Regions from separate parts of the Sphingomonas sp. CV7422 genome, predicted to be linked through region 1. Evidence: predicted binding sites of a transcription regulator. Region 1 holds the regulator's gene; each other region holds the start of a gene.

The links. The regulator LexA, encoded in region 1, represses DNA repair genes until DNA is damaged. The targets are predictions, from matches to a motif close to GTTCCNCNCTTGTTCT.
Region 2: the regulator LexA is predicted to act here: its motif matches at 3,387-3,402, upstream of radA (DNA repair protein RadA).
Region 3: the regulator LexA is predicted to act here: its motif matches at 2,219-2,234, upstream of recA (recombinase RecA).

Annotation. Positions count from the first base shown of each region.
Region 1 covers NZ_CP115900.1:1,467,091-1,471,848, reverse strand. Annotated here, with positions in the region: gene moaC (cyclic pyranopterin monophosphate synthase MoaC) at 1-235, shown strand, start outside; gene PBN85_RS07160 (molybdopterin molybdotransferase MoeA) at 240-1,421, shown strand; gene lexA (transcriptional repressor LexA) at 1,480-2,166, shown strand; partial or broken gene PBN85_RS07150 (ComEC/Rec2 family competence protein) at 2,174-4,225, opposite strand; gene gltX (glutamate--tRNA ligase) at 4,306-4,758, shown strand, end outside.
Region 2 covers NZ_CP115900.1:1,713,548-1,718,305, forward strand. Annotated here, with positions in the region: gene PBN85_RS08355 (replication-associated recombination protein A) at 1-960, opposite strand, end outside; gene PBN85_RS08360 (PadR family transcriptional regulator) at 1,101-1,706, shown strand; gene PBN85_RS08365 (DUF2218 domain-containing protein) at 1,703-1,993, shown strand; gene PBN85_RS08370 (glycosyltransferase family 4 protein) at 2,006-3,148, opposite strand; gene radA (DNA repair protein RadA) at 3,424-4,758, shown strand, end outside.
Region 3 covers NZ_CP115900.1:2,044,857-2,049,614, forward strand. Annotated here, with positions in the region: gene PBN85_RS09935 (glutathione S-transferase family protein) at 237-872, opposite strand; gene recA (recombinase RecA) at 1,070-2,143, opposite strand; gene PBN85_RS09945 (4-(cytidine 5'-diphospho)-2-C-methyl-D-erythritol kinase) at 2,264-3,097, opposite strand; gene PBN85_RS09950 (tetratricopeptide repeat protein) at 3,094-4,698, opposite strand; gene PBN85_RS09955 (electron transfer flavoprotein-ubiquinone oxidoreductase) at 4,670-4,758, opposite strand, start outside.

The DNA of each region.
Region 1 (4,758 bases):
GCTGCCGCTGACCCGCGTCACGCTCGACCTGACGATCGACGCGGGCGGCATCACCGCCACCGCGCTGACCGCGACCGACGGCAAGACCGGGGTGGAGATGGAGGCGCTCACCGCCGTCTCGGTGGCGCTGCTCACCGTCTATGACATGGCCAAGGCGATCGACCGGGCGATGGTGATCTCCGGCATCCGTCTGCTCGAAAAGGCCGGCGGCGCGTCCGGCGACTGGCGCGCCTGAGGCGATGACGCTGCTGCCGATCGCCGAGGCGCAGGCGCGTCTGTTCACCGCCGCGCCGCGCGTCGCCGAGGAGACGGTGCCGCTCGCGCAGGCCGCGGGGCGCTGGCTCGCCGACGACGTCGTTGCGCAGCGCACGCAGCCCGCGCACGACCTCTCCGCGATGGACGGCTATGCGATCCGCTTCGTCGACCTGCCCGGCCCGTGGACGCTGATCGGCGAGAGCGCGGCCGGGCGGCCGTTCGACGGCACGATCCAGCCCGGCGAGACCGTCCGCATCTTCACCGGCGCGGTGATGCCCGCCGGCGCCGATACGGTGATGATCCAGGAAGAGGTGGACGCGCAGGGCGCCGCGATCCGACTCACCGGCGAAGGGCCGGCGCATCCGGGCCGCAACACCCGCCGCCGCGGCCTCGACTTCACCGCCGGCGACACGCTGGTGCGCAGCGGCGAGCGGCTGACCCCGGCGCGGATCGCCGTCGCCGCGACCGGCGGCGTCGGTGCGCTGTGCGTCCACCGCCGCGTCCGTGTCGCGATCTGCGCGACCGGGGACGAACTGGTCGATCCCGGCCAGCCCGCCTCGCCCGATGCCTTACCCGAATCGAACCGCGCGATGCTCGCCGCGATGCTTGCCGATCTGCCGGTCGAGCTGATCGACCTCGGCATCCTGCCCGACGATCTGGCGACGCTGCGGGACGCCTTCGCGCGGGTCGACGCCGATCTGCTGGTCACCACCGGCGGCGCATCGGTCGGCGATCACGATCTCGTCCGGCCGGCGCTCGAGGCCGCGGGCGGCCAGATCGATTTCTGGCGGATCGCGCTGCGGCCCGGCAAGCCGATGATGGCGGGGCGACGCGGCGCGATGCAGGTGCTCGGCCTGCCGGGCAATCCGGTGTCCGCCTTCGTCACCGCGATCCTGTTCGTCAAACCGGTGATCGCGCATCTCGCGGGCGCCGCCGACCCGCTGCCGCGCGCGACGCTGGCGCTGCTCGGCGAGGACCTGCCCGCCAATGGCGCGCGCACCGACTATCTGCGTGCCGAGATACGCGACGGCCGCGCTTATGCCTCGACGATCCAGGACAGTTCGATGCTGCTGACGCTGGCCCGGTCGCAGGCGCTGATCATCCGCCCGGCCGGCGCCGCGGCGGCACGGGCGGGCGACTCGGCAGATATCCTCGTCATCGCTTGACGGACGCCATCCTGTTCCCTAGAAGTTCCGCGTCTGTTCTGACGGGGAAGGATCGCCCATGCTCACGCGCAAGCAGCACGAGCTCGTATGCTTCATCAACGATCGGCTGGAGGAAACCGGCATCTCGCCCTCGTTCGAGGAGATGAAGGAGGCGCTCGACCTCAAGTCGAAGTCGGGCGTGCATCGTCTGATCAGCGCGCTTGAGGAACGGCATTTCATCCGCCGCCTGCCCAACCGGGCGCGCGCGCTCGAAGTGCTGCGCATGCCGGAACGGTCGGAGCGCAAGCCCGCCGCGTCGACGGCGCCGGCCGCACCGCCGCCCGCCAAGACCAACGTCCGCGCCGCACCGGCGCCCGCCAATGACGTGATCGAGATCCCGCTGCACGGCCGGATCGCCGCCGGCCTGCCGATCGAGGCGTTCGAGGGCAGCTCGACGCTCGCCGTCCCCGCCGCCCTGCTCGGCAGCGGCGAACATTATGCGCTCGAAGTATCCGGCGACTCGATGGTCGAAGCCGGCATCCTCGATGGCGATTATGCGCTGATCCGTCGTACCGAGGTCGCCCGCGACGGGGAGATCGTCGTCGCGCTGATCGACGACAGCGAAGCGACGCTCAAATATTTCCGCCGCGAGGGCGCGATGGTCCGGCTCGATCCAGCCAATCGCGCCTACGAAGCGCAGCGCTACGTCCCCTCGCATGTCCGCGTGCAGGGCAAATTGTCGGGCATCCTGCGCCGCTACGACTGAGCCGGGCGATCCGCCAAGGATGGCGGTCGCCGGGCTGTAGCACCGTGCGCACCCGTCGGCTTTCCAGGTCGATCGCGACGCCGCCGGTGCGGCGCAGGAGCGGTGCATCGAGCCGCAGCCAGCGCGGGCGGCAGGATCGCGGCAGCCGCCGTTCGCTGACGACGATGTCCGCCGCATGGCAGGCGCCGATCAGCGCGGCACGATCGACCGGATAGGCGCTGCGCGTCGCGACGATCCGCCATGCGCGCTCTGTGCTCCCCAGCGTGACGATACAGGCATCCGCCGAGCAGCGCGCCGCCGCCTGACCGCTGAGCGGCAACGGCTCGCCGTCGATGCCACCATTTTCGGCGAGCATCGCCCGCGTGTAATCGCCGGCGCGCTCGCGGAGCAAGGCGAGCCGTCCGTCGACCCGTACCGCCATATGGCGGCCATCCCCCGTCACCAGCAGATCGGGGGCAGGCGCCTGCATCATCCACCAGCCGCCGAGCAGGATCGGCAGCAGCCCCCAGCGCCGCACCCGCGTCCGCCACAGCATCAGCCACAGTCCGCCGCCGACGATCAGCGCGAACGCCGCGGCCGACATCGCCGGCAACGCAATCCCCGATCCCGGCAGCGCGGCGACGCGGTGGGCGATCACCAGCAACAGCCGCAACGCGAGATCGGTCAGCCACCAGACCGGTGGGCCGAGGCCGACCGTATCGGCGAGCAACGCCGCCGCTTCGAGCGGCATGACGACGAAGGTGGTGAGCGGGATCGCGACGATATTCGCCGCCGCGCCGTACAGCCCCGCCTTGTGGAAGTGGAAGACCGCGATCGGCATCAGCGCCGCCTCGACCACGACGCCGGTGAGCAGCAACGCAGCGCCTTCGCGCAGGATACGGCGACGCCAGGGCTCGTCGCGCTGCCGGAACCAGCCGGCGACGCGCGGATGGTCGTGGAGCGTGACGATCGCCGCGATGGCGGTAAAGGACAATTGGAAGCTCGGCCCGGTCACCGCCTCGGGCCAGACCAGCATCACCGCGATGGCACCGCCGGCGACCAGCCGCAACGTCATCGCCTCCCGCCCCAGCACCAGAGCGGCGAGCACCAGTAGCGCGGCGACGCACGAGCGGATCGTCGGCACCTGACTGCCGGTCAGCCAGGTATAGCCGATCGCCGCCAGCGCCCCCGCCGCCGCCGCGACCAGCGGCAGCCGCCAGCGGATCGCCAGCCACGGCGACAGCGCGAGCAGCCGCAGGACGCACAGCATCGTCGCCCCCACCGCGGCGGTGATGTGCAAGCCGCTCACCGAGAGCAGATGCGCCAGCCCGGCGCGCCGCATCGCATCGGCATCGGCCACGGTGATCGCGCCCTCGTCGCCGGTGGCGAGCGCTGCGGCGATACCGCCGCGACTGCCCGGCAGGCGCGACAGGATATGGCTGGTCAGCCCCGCGCGCAGCCCCTCGCCCGCCGCGCTCCGGATCACCCGCACCGGCGCGAAGCCGCGCCCGGTCGCGCCGATCCCCGCAAACCAGGCGACGCGCGCGAAGTCATAGCCGCCCGGCACCGCCGCATCGGCTGGCGGCATCAGCCGCGCGCGCAGCCCGATCACCGCCCCCTCGCCCAGCCCGTCGGGCGCGTCGCCGATCGGCAGGTTGATCCGCACCCGCGGCGGCACGCCCACGCTGTCGCTGCGCAGCGTCAGGCGGATGAGGTCGCGCGCCGGCAGCGGCTCGACCCGCTCGACCTCTCCCTGCACCGCGACGACGGCGGGGCGTGCCAATATCGGTGCGGCGACGCGCTCGGCCCGCCACCAAATCGACGCGAGCCCCGCCGCCGCGGCCAAGCCGCCGATCGCCACCACCCGCCCCGCCCGCCCGTCCCCCGCCAGCGCGATGCCGGCGAGCGCGGTCGCGACGCAGAGCAACAGCATGGCGGTCCAGCTCGCCGGATCGGGCAGCACGAACCAGGCGGCGATGCCGCCACCGAAGCTCACCGGCAGCCAGAGGATCAGCGTATCGCGTTCAGCCTCCAGCCATTCTTCGATACCGAGCTGTAACCGAACGGGACGCCGCGGCATTTGAAGGGGCATGATCCGCGTGCTACGGCGCGCCTCGGCCGCCCTGGCCGTCACGTCTCAAACCCCGGGAGCATGCGCTGTTGAGCGCCACGATCGATCGCCACGCCCATCACCAGCCGACCGAGGTCGTGACGCGGTTCGCGCCGTCGCCGACCGGCTATCTGCATTTGGGCGGCGCGCGTACCGCCCTGTTCAACTGGCTCTACGCGCGGCATCACGGCGGCCGCTTCCTGCTGCGCATCGAGGATACCGATCGGGCGCGGTCGACCCAGCCGGCGATCGACGCGATCCTCGGCGGACTGCGCTGGCTCGGCATCGACTGGGATGGTGACGCCGTCTTCCAGTTCGCCCGCGCCGATCGCCATGCCGAGGTCGCGCATCAGATGGTCGCAACCGGCCATGCCTATCGCTGCTACATGACCGCCGACGAGATCGCCGCGCAGCGCGCCGCGGCGCAGGCCGCCAAGACGCCGCTGCGCATCCGCAGCCCGTGGCGCGACGCCGATCCGGCGACCGCGCCCGCCGACGCGCCC
Region 2 (4,758 bases), 250 kb from region 1:
GTCGTAGGTGTCCTTGGCGGCGATGCACTGGACCAAAGCCTGCGGGTCGGCGAGGCCGATATCCTCGACCGCGGCGCGGGTGAGGCGGCGCAGCAGGTAGAGCGGCTCCTCGCCCGCGGTCAGCATCCGCGCCAGATAGTAGAGCGCCGCCTGCGGGTCCGATCCGCGGATGCTCTTATGCAGCGCGCTGATCAGGTTATAATGCCCCTCGCGATCCTTGTCGTAGACCGCGACGCGGCGCTGGAGGAAGGCGGACAGGCCGGCGGGGTCGAGCGGCGCGTCGATCTGCACCGCGAACAGCGTCTCGGCCTGGTTGAGCAGGAAGCGGCCGTCGCCGTCCGCCTGCGCGATCATCGCCGCGCGCGCCGCGGGGGTCAGCGGCAGCGCGCGCCCCTCCGCCGCCTCGGCCCGGTCGAGCAACTGGCCGAGCGCCTCCGCGCCGAGCCGGTGGAGGATCAGCACCTGCGCACGGCTCAGCACCGCGGCGTTGAGTTCGAACGACGGATTCTCGGTGGTCGCGCCGACGAGGATGACGGTGCCGTCCTCGACGAAGGGGAGGAAGCCGTCCTGCTGCGCGCGGTTGAAACGGTGGATCTCGTCGACGAACAACAGGGTGCGCTTGCCGATGCGGGCGTGGTCGCGCGCCTCGGCGAAGGCCTTCTTGAGCTCGGCGACGCCCGAGAACACCGCCGAGATGGCGACGAAGCGCAGATCGACCGCGGCGGCGAGCAGCCGCGCGATCGTCGTCTTGCCGGTGCCCGGCGGCCCCCACAGGATCATCGACGACAGCCGGCCGGCGGCGACCATCCGCCCGATCGCGCCGTCGGGTCCGGTGAGATGCTCCTGGCCGACCACCTCACCGAGCGCGCGGGGACGCAGCCGGTCGGCGAGCGGGGCGTCGCCGGTGGGGGTGGGCGCGACGGGAGGCTCCGGATCGAGGCCGGTGAGCAGATCTGCCATCGGCCCGAGATAGGCGGGCAGGGGGCCGGCGTCACCCCCCCCGACACGGGTCAGCCGCTTTCAAAATATATCTTGAGGGGTCTTGCGGTATGACCAGTAAGATATATCTTCGCTGCATCATGACAGACAGGGAATCGATCATGCACGGATTTGGATTTGGATTTGGCCACGGCCATGGCGGCCGTCAGCGCGGCTGCGGCCCCCGCGGCGGGCATCACCGCTGGGACCGTTTCGCTGCGGACTTCGCCGAACGGTGGGACGAGGCGCAGCGCGGCGGCGGCCGGCGGCGGATGTTCGATGGCGGCGAGCTGCGGCTGGTGCTGCTGCGGCTGATCGCCGACGAACCGCGCCACGGCTATGAGCTGATCAAGGCGATCGAGGAACTGACCGGCGGCGTCTATGCGCCATCGCCGGGGATGGTCTATCCGGCGCTGACGATGCTCGCTGAGATGGAGCTGATCGCCGAACAGCCGTCCGACAATGCGCGCAAGCGGTTCGTCGTCACCGCGGCGGGTGAGGCGCATCTCGCCGAACATGCCGAGCAGGTGGCGATGCTGATCGCCCGCCTCACCGAGGTCGGCGCGCATCGCGCGCGCAGCGATCGCGCGCCCGTCCGCCGCGCGCTGCACAATCTGCGCAACGTCCTGCGCAACCGGCTGGAGGCCGACGATCTGTCGGAGGAGGCCGCGCATGAGGTCGCCGCGCTGATCGACGAGGTCGTCCGCAAGATCGAGCGCATCAAGTGAGCGCCTCGGTCGCCCGCGTGCCGACGGCATCGGCCAGCCGCTATCTCCAGCAGCTCGCCAAGCATTGGAGCCACAAGATGACGGTAAGCTTCACCGCCGAGGAGGGGACGATCACCTTCCCCAACGGATCGGTTCTGGTGATGCGCGCCGACAGCGAGACGCTCGACCTTTTGCTCACCGTGCCGGCGGGCGAGGATGTCGAGCGGATGCGCGGCGTCGTCGCCAGCCATCTCGACCGCTTCGCGATCCGCGAGGCGCCGCTGACCTTCGACTGGCGCGAGGGGTAGGGCGCGCGCCGGTCAGCGGCGGGCGAGCACCAGATAGGTGTCGAGCACGGTCTGGTTGGCGCTGTCCCAGCGATAATGCGCGGCGCGGGCGATGCCGGCCGCGCTCATGCTCGCCTTCAGGGCGGGATCGCCGACGATGCGCGCGATCGCATCGGCATAGCCGGCGATGTCGGTCGGATCGACGAGGAAGCCGGTGACGCCGTCCTCGACCAGGTCGACCGCGCCGGTCGCGCGCGCCGCGACGACGGGGACGCCCGCCGCCATCGCCTCGGTGGTGACGTTGCCGAACGTCTCGGTGATCGACGGGTTGAAGAACACGTCCATCGACGCGACCGCGCGGCCGAGGTCGTCGCCCGACTGGAAGCCGGCGAAGATCGCGCCCGGCGCCTGTTCGGCGAACCAGTCCTGCGCCGGTCCCTTGCCGATCACCAGCACCTTGTGCGGCACGCCGCGGCGGGTGAGCGCCTTCACCACCTCGGCGAAGACGTCGAGGCCCTTTTCCTTGACCAGCCGGCCGAGGAAGCCGACCGCCATCTCGTCGTCGCCGATGCCGCGCTCGCGCCGCCAGGCGAGGCTGCGCCGCTCGGGCACGAAGGTGTCGTGATCGATGCCGCGCGACCAGATGGTGATCGGCGTCGTCACGCCCCATTCGCGCAGCAGCGTCCCCATGCTCGGGCTCGGCGGCATCACCACGTCGACGCGATTGTAGAAGCGCGTCATCAGCGCCTTGATCCATGGCTCGACGAAGCCGATCCGGTAATAGCGGAAATAGGTCTCGAACCGCGTGTGGAACGAGGCGACCGCGGGCACGCCGTTGCGCCGCGCCCAGCTTACCGCGCCATGGTTGAGCAGATCGGGCGCCGAGACGTGGACGATGTTGGGGGCGAAGGCCTCGACATCCTCGCGCGTCGTCTTCGGCAGATAGCGGCCGAGCAGATATTCGGCGCGGCCGCCCGGCATCGGGATCGCCGGCACCGAGACGAGCTCGCCGACCGGCGGAAAGGCGGGCGGATCGATCGTCGGGGAATAGATGCGCACCGCCGCGCCGCGATCGAGCAGATGGCCGACGAGCAGGTTGAGCGCCTGGTTCGCGCCATCGCGGGTGTAGTTATAATTGCCGCTGAACAGCGCGATACGAAGATCAGAGGGTTGCATACCGACACCGGCCATAGCGGCCCGATTGCGGCGTGACTATGTCGGCGGCCGCAATGATCTTCGGCACCGGCAGCGGATCGGCGGCATGGCCGGTAGCGGCGGGAGACTGGCGGCACCGCGATGATCGGTGCCAGCCGCAAGCGACCGCGCCCCGGTGCGCCGCCTCGGCACCGCCGGTCGAAGTGCCGCCTCGTGGCAGTGTATGCCGTGCCGTCTCCGCGCGCCGGCGCGGATATTTGTTCCCTTCCCGTTCTCGTCGCACTATATCCGCGCGCATGGCGAAACCGCAGAAACGATATGTGTGCCAGGCGTGCGGATCGGTGTCGCACCGCTGGGCGGGGCAGTGCGCCGATTGTGCCGAATGGAATACTTTGGTCGAGGAGGCGGCGGCGGTCGTCACGCCGTTCCAGGCCAAGCACGACCTGCGCACCGGCGGCCGCTCGTTCCAGCTCGTCGGGCTCGACGCCGATATCGTCCTGCCCGAGCGGATGGCGACCGGCATCGCCGAGCTCGACCGCGCGCTCGGCGGCGGCTTCGTCGAAGGCTCGGCGACGCTGATCGGCGGTGATCCCGGCATCGGCAAGTCGACCCTGCTGTTGCAGGCGGCGGCCAAGCTCGCGCTCGCCGGACGCAGCGTCGCCTATGTCTCGGGCGAGGAGGCGACCGATCAGGTGCGGCTGCGCGCACGGCGGCTCGGCATCGGCCAGGCGCCGGTGCAGCTCGCCGCGGCGACCTCGACGCGCGACATCCTGACGACGCTGTCGATCGGCCAGGCGCCGGACCTGCTGGTGATCGATTCGATCCAGACCATGCACTCCGACCTGATCGAGGGCGCGCCGGGCACGGTCAGCCAGGTGCGTGCGTCGAGCCAGGAGCTGATCCGCTTTGCCAAGGAGCGCGGCACCGCGCTGGTGCTGGTCGGCCACGTCACCAAGGACGGCGCGATCGCCGGGCCGCGCGTGCTCGAACATATGGTCGACACCGTGCTCGCCTTCGAAGGCGAGCGCAGCCATCAATATCGCATCCTCCGCGCGATCAAGAACCGCTTCGGCGGCACCGACGAGATCGGCGTCTTCGCGATGCAGAGCGAGGGACTGGCCGAGGTCTCCAATCCCTCGGCATTGTTCCTGACGCAGCGCGACGAGGGGGTGACCGGCACGACGGTGTTCCCGGCGCTGGAAGGGACGCGGCCGGTGCTGGTCGAGATCCAGGCGCTGGTGGTGCGGCTGGCGAGCGGCGCGACGCCGCGGCGCGCGGTGGTCGGCTGGGACAGCGGCCGGCTGGCGATGATCCTCGCGGTGCTGGAGGCGCGCTGCGGGCTCAGTTTCTCCAACGCCGAAGTCTATCTCAACATCGCCGGCGGCTATCGCGTGCAGGACCCGGCGGCGGACATGGCGGTGGCGGCGGCGCTGATCTCGGCGCTGTCCGAACGGCCGGTGCCGATCGACGCGGTCGCCTTCGGCGAGGTCGCATTGTCGGGCGAGATCCGCCCGGTCGCGCATGGCGCGCTGCGGCTCAAGGAGGCGGGCAAGCTCGGCTTCGAACGCGCGCTGGTGCCGGCGGCGGTGGCGAAGGAGGACAGCGCGCTGCGGATGACGGGCTTCCGGACT
Region 3 (4,758 bases), 580 kb from region 1:
CGGCGGGTAAGGTCACGCGAAGGCATGAAGACGTGATCCAAAAGGAGGTTCACGCGGAGGCACGGAGGCGCGGAGATTAGGGTTGCCGCGAACGCGGCAATTTGCCCTGACGGCCGTGACGTACGCGGAAACGACGCTCCTATCGCAACCCTCCGCGCCTCCGCGCCTCCGCGCGAACCAGCTCCAGCCACAGGTTCGCGTCTTCGGGCGCCGCCCTCACCCGCCCATCGCCCCGATCAGGCGTAGGCGTAGCGACCGCCCTTCTCCAACGCCGCCTGATAGGCCGGACGGGCGTGGACCTTGTTCAGCCAGGCGATCGTCGCGGGGCGCGACGCGTCGAGCCCCGCGCGGCTGCGCGCCGCCTCGAGCGGGAAGCTCATCATCACGTCGGCGGCGGTGAGGTCGTCGCCCGCGAACCACGGCCGCTGCGACAGCTCCGCCTCGACATAGTCGAGGTGGACGTCGATCATCGGCTGGATGCGCTTGATCGCCGGCTTGCCCATCAGCGGAATACGGCTGAGCACCAGCTTGAGCAGCAGCGGCGGCATCATCGAGCCTTCGGCATAATGGAGCCAGAAGCGATAGCGCAGCGCCGAATCGCGGTGCGGCGGCGGTCCGAGCCGGCCATCGGCCTTTTCAACGAGATATTCGACGATCGCGCCCGTCTCTGCGACGACGCGGCCGCCGTCGGCGTCGAGATCCTCGATCACCGGCGACTTGCCGAGCGGATGGATGCGCTTGAGCTCGGGGGGCGCGAGCATCGTCCTGGCGTCGCGCTGATAGCGCTTGACCTGATAGTCGAAGCCGAGCTCCTCGAGCATCCACAGGATACGCTGCGACCGGCTGTTTTCGAGATGGTGGACGATGATCATCTGACTTCCCTTCATCGCGGCTCAGGCCGCGCGCACCTCTTGCCAATTCCCGACGGCACGATTTCGTTGCCTGACGCGCGACGCCGTCGATCGAACCCGGAGCGCGAGCCTAGACGGCGCACCGCGAGCGCCCCAAAGACAAAAGAGGCCCGCCGTCGCCGGCGAGCCTCCTGTCGTCGCATAGCGCCGGGCGCGCATCAGATGTCGTCGTCGGCTTCCGGTCCGGCCATCATCTCCTCGGCGACCTTTTCGGTCCGCTGACGGATCGCCTTTTCGAGCCGGTCGGCCATCTCGGGATGTTCGCGCAGATAGTTCTTCGAATTCTCGCGACCCTGACCGATGCGGACGCTGTCGTAGCTGAACCACGCGCCCGATTTCTCGACCAGCCCGGCCTTGACGCCGAGATCGAGGATCTCGCCGATCTTCGAAATGCCCTCGCCGTACATGATGTCGAACTCGACCTGCTTGAACGGCGGCGCGACCTTATTCTTGACGACCTTGACGCGGGTGGCGTTGCCAGTGACCTCTTCCTTGTCCTTGATCGCGCCGGTGCGACGGATGTCGAGGCGGACCGAGGCGTAGAACTTCAGCGCGTTGCCGCCCGTCGTCGTCTCCGGATTGCCGTACATCACGCCGATCTTCATGCGCAGCTGGTTGATGAAGATCACCATGCAACGCGACCGGCTGATCGACCCGGTCAGCTTGCGCAGCGACTGCGACATCAGTCGCGCCTGCAGGCCGACGTGGCTGTCGCCCATCTCGCCCTCGATCTCCGCGCGGGGAACCAGCGCGGCGACCGAATCGACGACTAGCACGTCGATCGCATTGGAGCGGACGAGCGTGTCGACGATCTCCAGCGCCTGTTCGCCGGTGTCGGGCTGCGAGACGATCAGCTCGTCGATGTTGACGCCGAGCTTCTTGGCATAGACCGGGTCGAGCGCATGTTCGGCGTCGACGAAGGCCGCGGTGCCGCCGCCCTTCTGCGCCTCGGCGATGACGTGCAGCGCGAGCGTCGTCTTGCCCGACGATTCGGGGCCATAGACCTCGATCACGCGGCCGCGCGGCAGGCCGCCGACGCCGAGCGCGATGTCCAGACCGAGCGAACCGGTCGAGATCGCCTCGACCTGCATCGCCTCCTTCTGGCCGAGCTTCATCGCCGAGCCCTTGCCGAAGGCGCGGTCGATCTGCGCCAGCGCGGCGTCGAGCGCCTTTTGCCGGTCGGTATTTGCGGTTGCCATGCCGGTGTCGATCACTTTCAGATTGGCGGCCATCGGGAGGGTCCTCGCTAGAGCAAGCGCGCCGTCGGGGCAACGCGTCTGTTCACCATGTACGGTGTTTGTTCCGTGAGAACAAGAGGGGAACGCGGATTTTACCCGATCGAGGGTGCCGGATCACGTCAGCCGCGTCGCCAGCGTCCACCAGCCGCAGGCGCGCGCGCGCTCCGCGGCCGCATCCCGCGCCGCCGGCTCGTCGAACAGCGCGAAGCAGGTCGCGCCGCTCCCCGACATGCGCGCCAGAAGCACGTCAGGCGCGGCGGCGAGCTGGGCGAGCACCGCGTCGATCACCGGCGCGATCGCGCGGGCGGGCGGTTCGAGGTCGTTGCGGCCGGCGCGGGCGCGGGCGAGCAGGTCCCCGTCCTCGGCGATCGCGCCGCGATCGATCCCGTCCCAGCGCGCGAAGACCGCGGCGGTGCCGACCGCGACGCCCGGATTGACGAGCAGCACCGGCATACCCGCCAGCCCCTCGACCGGCAGCAGCGCCTCCCCCTTGCCGGTACCCAGCGTCGCCCGCCCGAGCAGGCAGGCAGGAACGTCGGCACCGAGCGTCTCGGCGAGCACGAACAACCGCGGGTCGTCGGTGGCGATGCCGTGCAGGCGGGCGAGCGCGCGCAGGGTCGCCGCGGCATCCGCCGAGCCGCCGCCGATCCCCGAGGCGATCGGCAGATGCTTGTCGAGCGTGATCGCATGCGCCTGGGCGATGCCGAACACGCCGGCGAACCCCTGCGCCGCGCGCAGCACGAGATTGTCCGCGGGATTGCCGCCCGCGAGCGCATCGGCGAACGGTCCGGCGATCGTGAAGCTGTCCGCCGCGGCGGGAACGACGGTGATCGTATCGCCATCGGCCGCGAAGACGAACAGCGTCTCCAGAGCATGATAGCCGTCGGCGCGGCGATGCCGCACGTGCAGGGCGAGATTGATCTTGGCAGGGGCGGGTTCGACGATCATCGCGGCGGCAATCCGTTCGCGGCCTTGGCGGCGAGCCGCTGCGCCTCGGCCGGCGTCGCGGTCAGCGCCGCGGCGCGCCAGGCGTAGCGCGCCTCGTAGCGCCGGCCGCGCGTCCAGTAGAGATCGCCGAGATGCTCGCCGATCTCGGCATTGACGGTGTCGACCGCGGCGGCACGCTCGATCAATGGCTGCGCCCGCGCAATATCGCCGCTGAGGAAATAGGCCCAGCCGAGCGAATCGGCGATCGAGGAATCGTCGGGCTTGAGCGCATGCGCGCGTTCGAGCATCGCGATCGACTGCGGCACGTCGATGCCGCGCTCGGCCTGCGCATAGCCGAGATAGTTGAGCGCGAGCGGTTCGGCCGGGGCGATCGCCACCGCCTTCTGCAACGCGGCGCGGCTCGCCGGCCAGTCGCCCGCCTGTTCGAGCGCACCGCCATATTGCAGCCATGCGCTCCACGCGGTCGGATCGGCATCGACGACGCGGCGGTACCAGCCGACCGCCTCGCGATGCCGGTCGAGCGCGGTGAGCTGGTCGGCATAGGTCTGCCAGTCGCCCTCGCCCGCCCCCGGCCGCTCGGCCCCCGTGCGGGCGATGGCGAGCGCTTCCTCCTGGCGACCGGCGGCGGTGAGGATCGCGATCCGCGTCGCCAGCGCGGTCGAGGCATAGGGGCTCGCCGCGCCGATCCCGTCGAGCGCGGTCAGCGCGCGCGGCAACGCCTTGTCCTTGGCGAGAGCGCCGGCGAGCAGCAGCCGCACGCGATCATTGGCGGGGTAAGCGATCAGCGCGGTGCGGGCGAGCGCGATCGACAGCTCGCTTGCATCCTGATCGGCAAGGTCGCCGGCGATCCGGCCGAGCAGCCGCGATACGCCGAAGCCGAGCGTCGGCTGCGCGGCATCGCCCTCGCGCAATGCCGCGAACACCGGATCGTCGCCGGCGAGCAGGCTGCGGGCCTGATCCTTCTGCCCGAGGCCGAACAGCAACTGACCGGCGGAGAGGCGCAGGTCGATCGGCGAGCCGGTCTCGCGCAGCGCCTGGACCGTGGCCAGACCCTTTGCGGTGTCGCCGCGGGCGATCTGGATCAATGCCGCGGTCTCGGCGGCAAGCCGCTGCGCGACCGGGTCCTTGCCGGTGGCGAGAATCGCCGGCGCCGGGTTCTGCTTGCTCGCGAAGGCGATCCAGGCGCGCAGCGACGGCGCGAGCACGCCGAGCGGGGTGGTGGCGAGCGCATCGGTCGCGGCGCTCGCGCCCGCAGCGTCGCCGCGGGCGGCGGCAAGCGCGAGCGGCAACAGCGGCAGATCGGCGGGGGCGCCCGGCTGGCCGCGCAGCACCGCGGCGGCGCGGGTGGCGAGCGCGACGTCGCCCGCGGCGAGCGCCTCGCGATAGGCGCGCACCGCGACCGCCGTACTGGTCGGCGCCGCCGCCAGCGCGCGGGCATAGCCTGCGGCGGCGAGGTCGACGCGGCCGTCGGCATCCGCCGCCCCGGCCTTCAGGTAATCGGCAAGCCGCGCGGTGTCCGCCGCCGCCGGCGCGATCGTGGCACAGCCGACCGCCGCGGCGAGGATCAGGCGCTTACATGTTGGGATAATTCGGGCCTCCACCACCCTCCGGCACCACCCAGTTGATGTTCTGGGTCGGGTCCTTGATGTCGCACGTCTTGC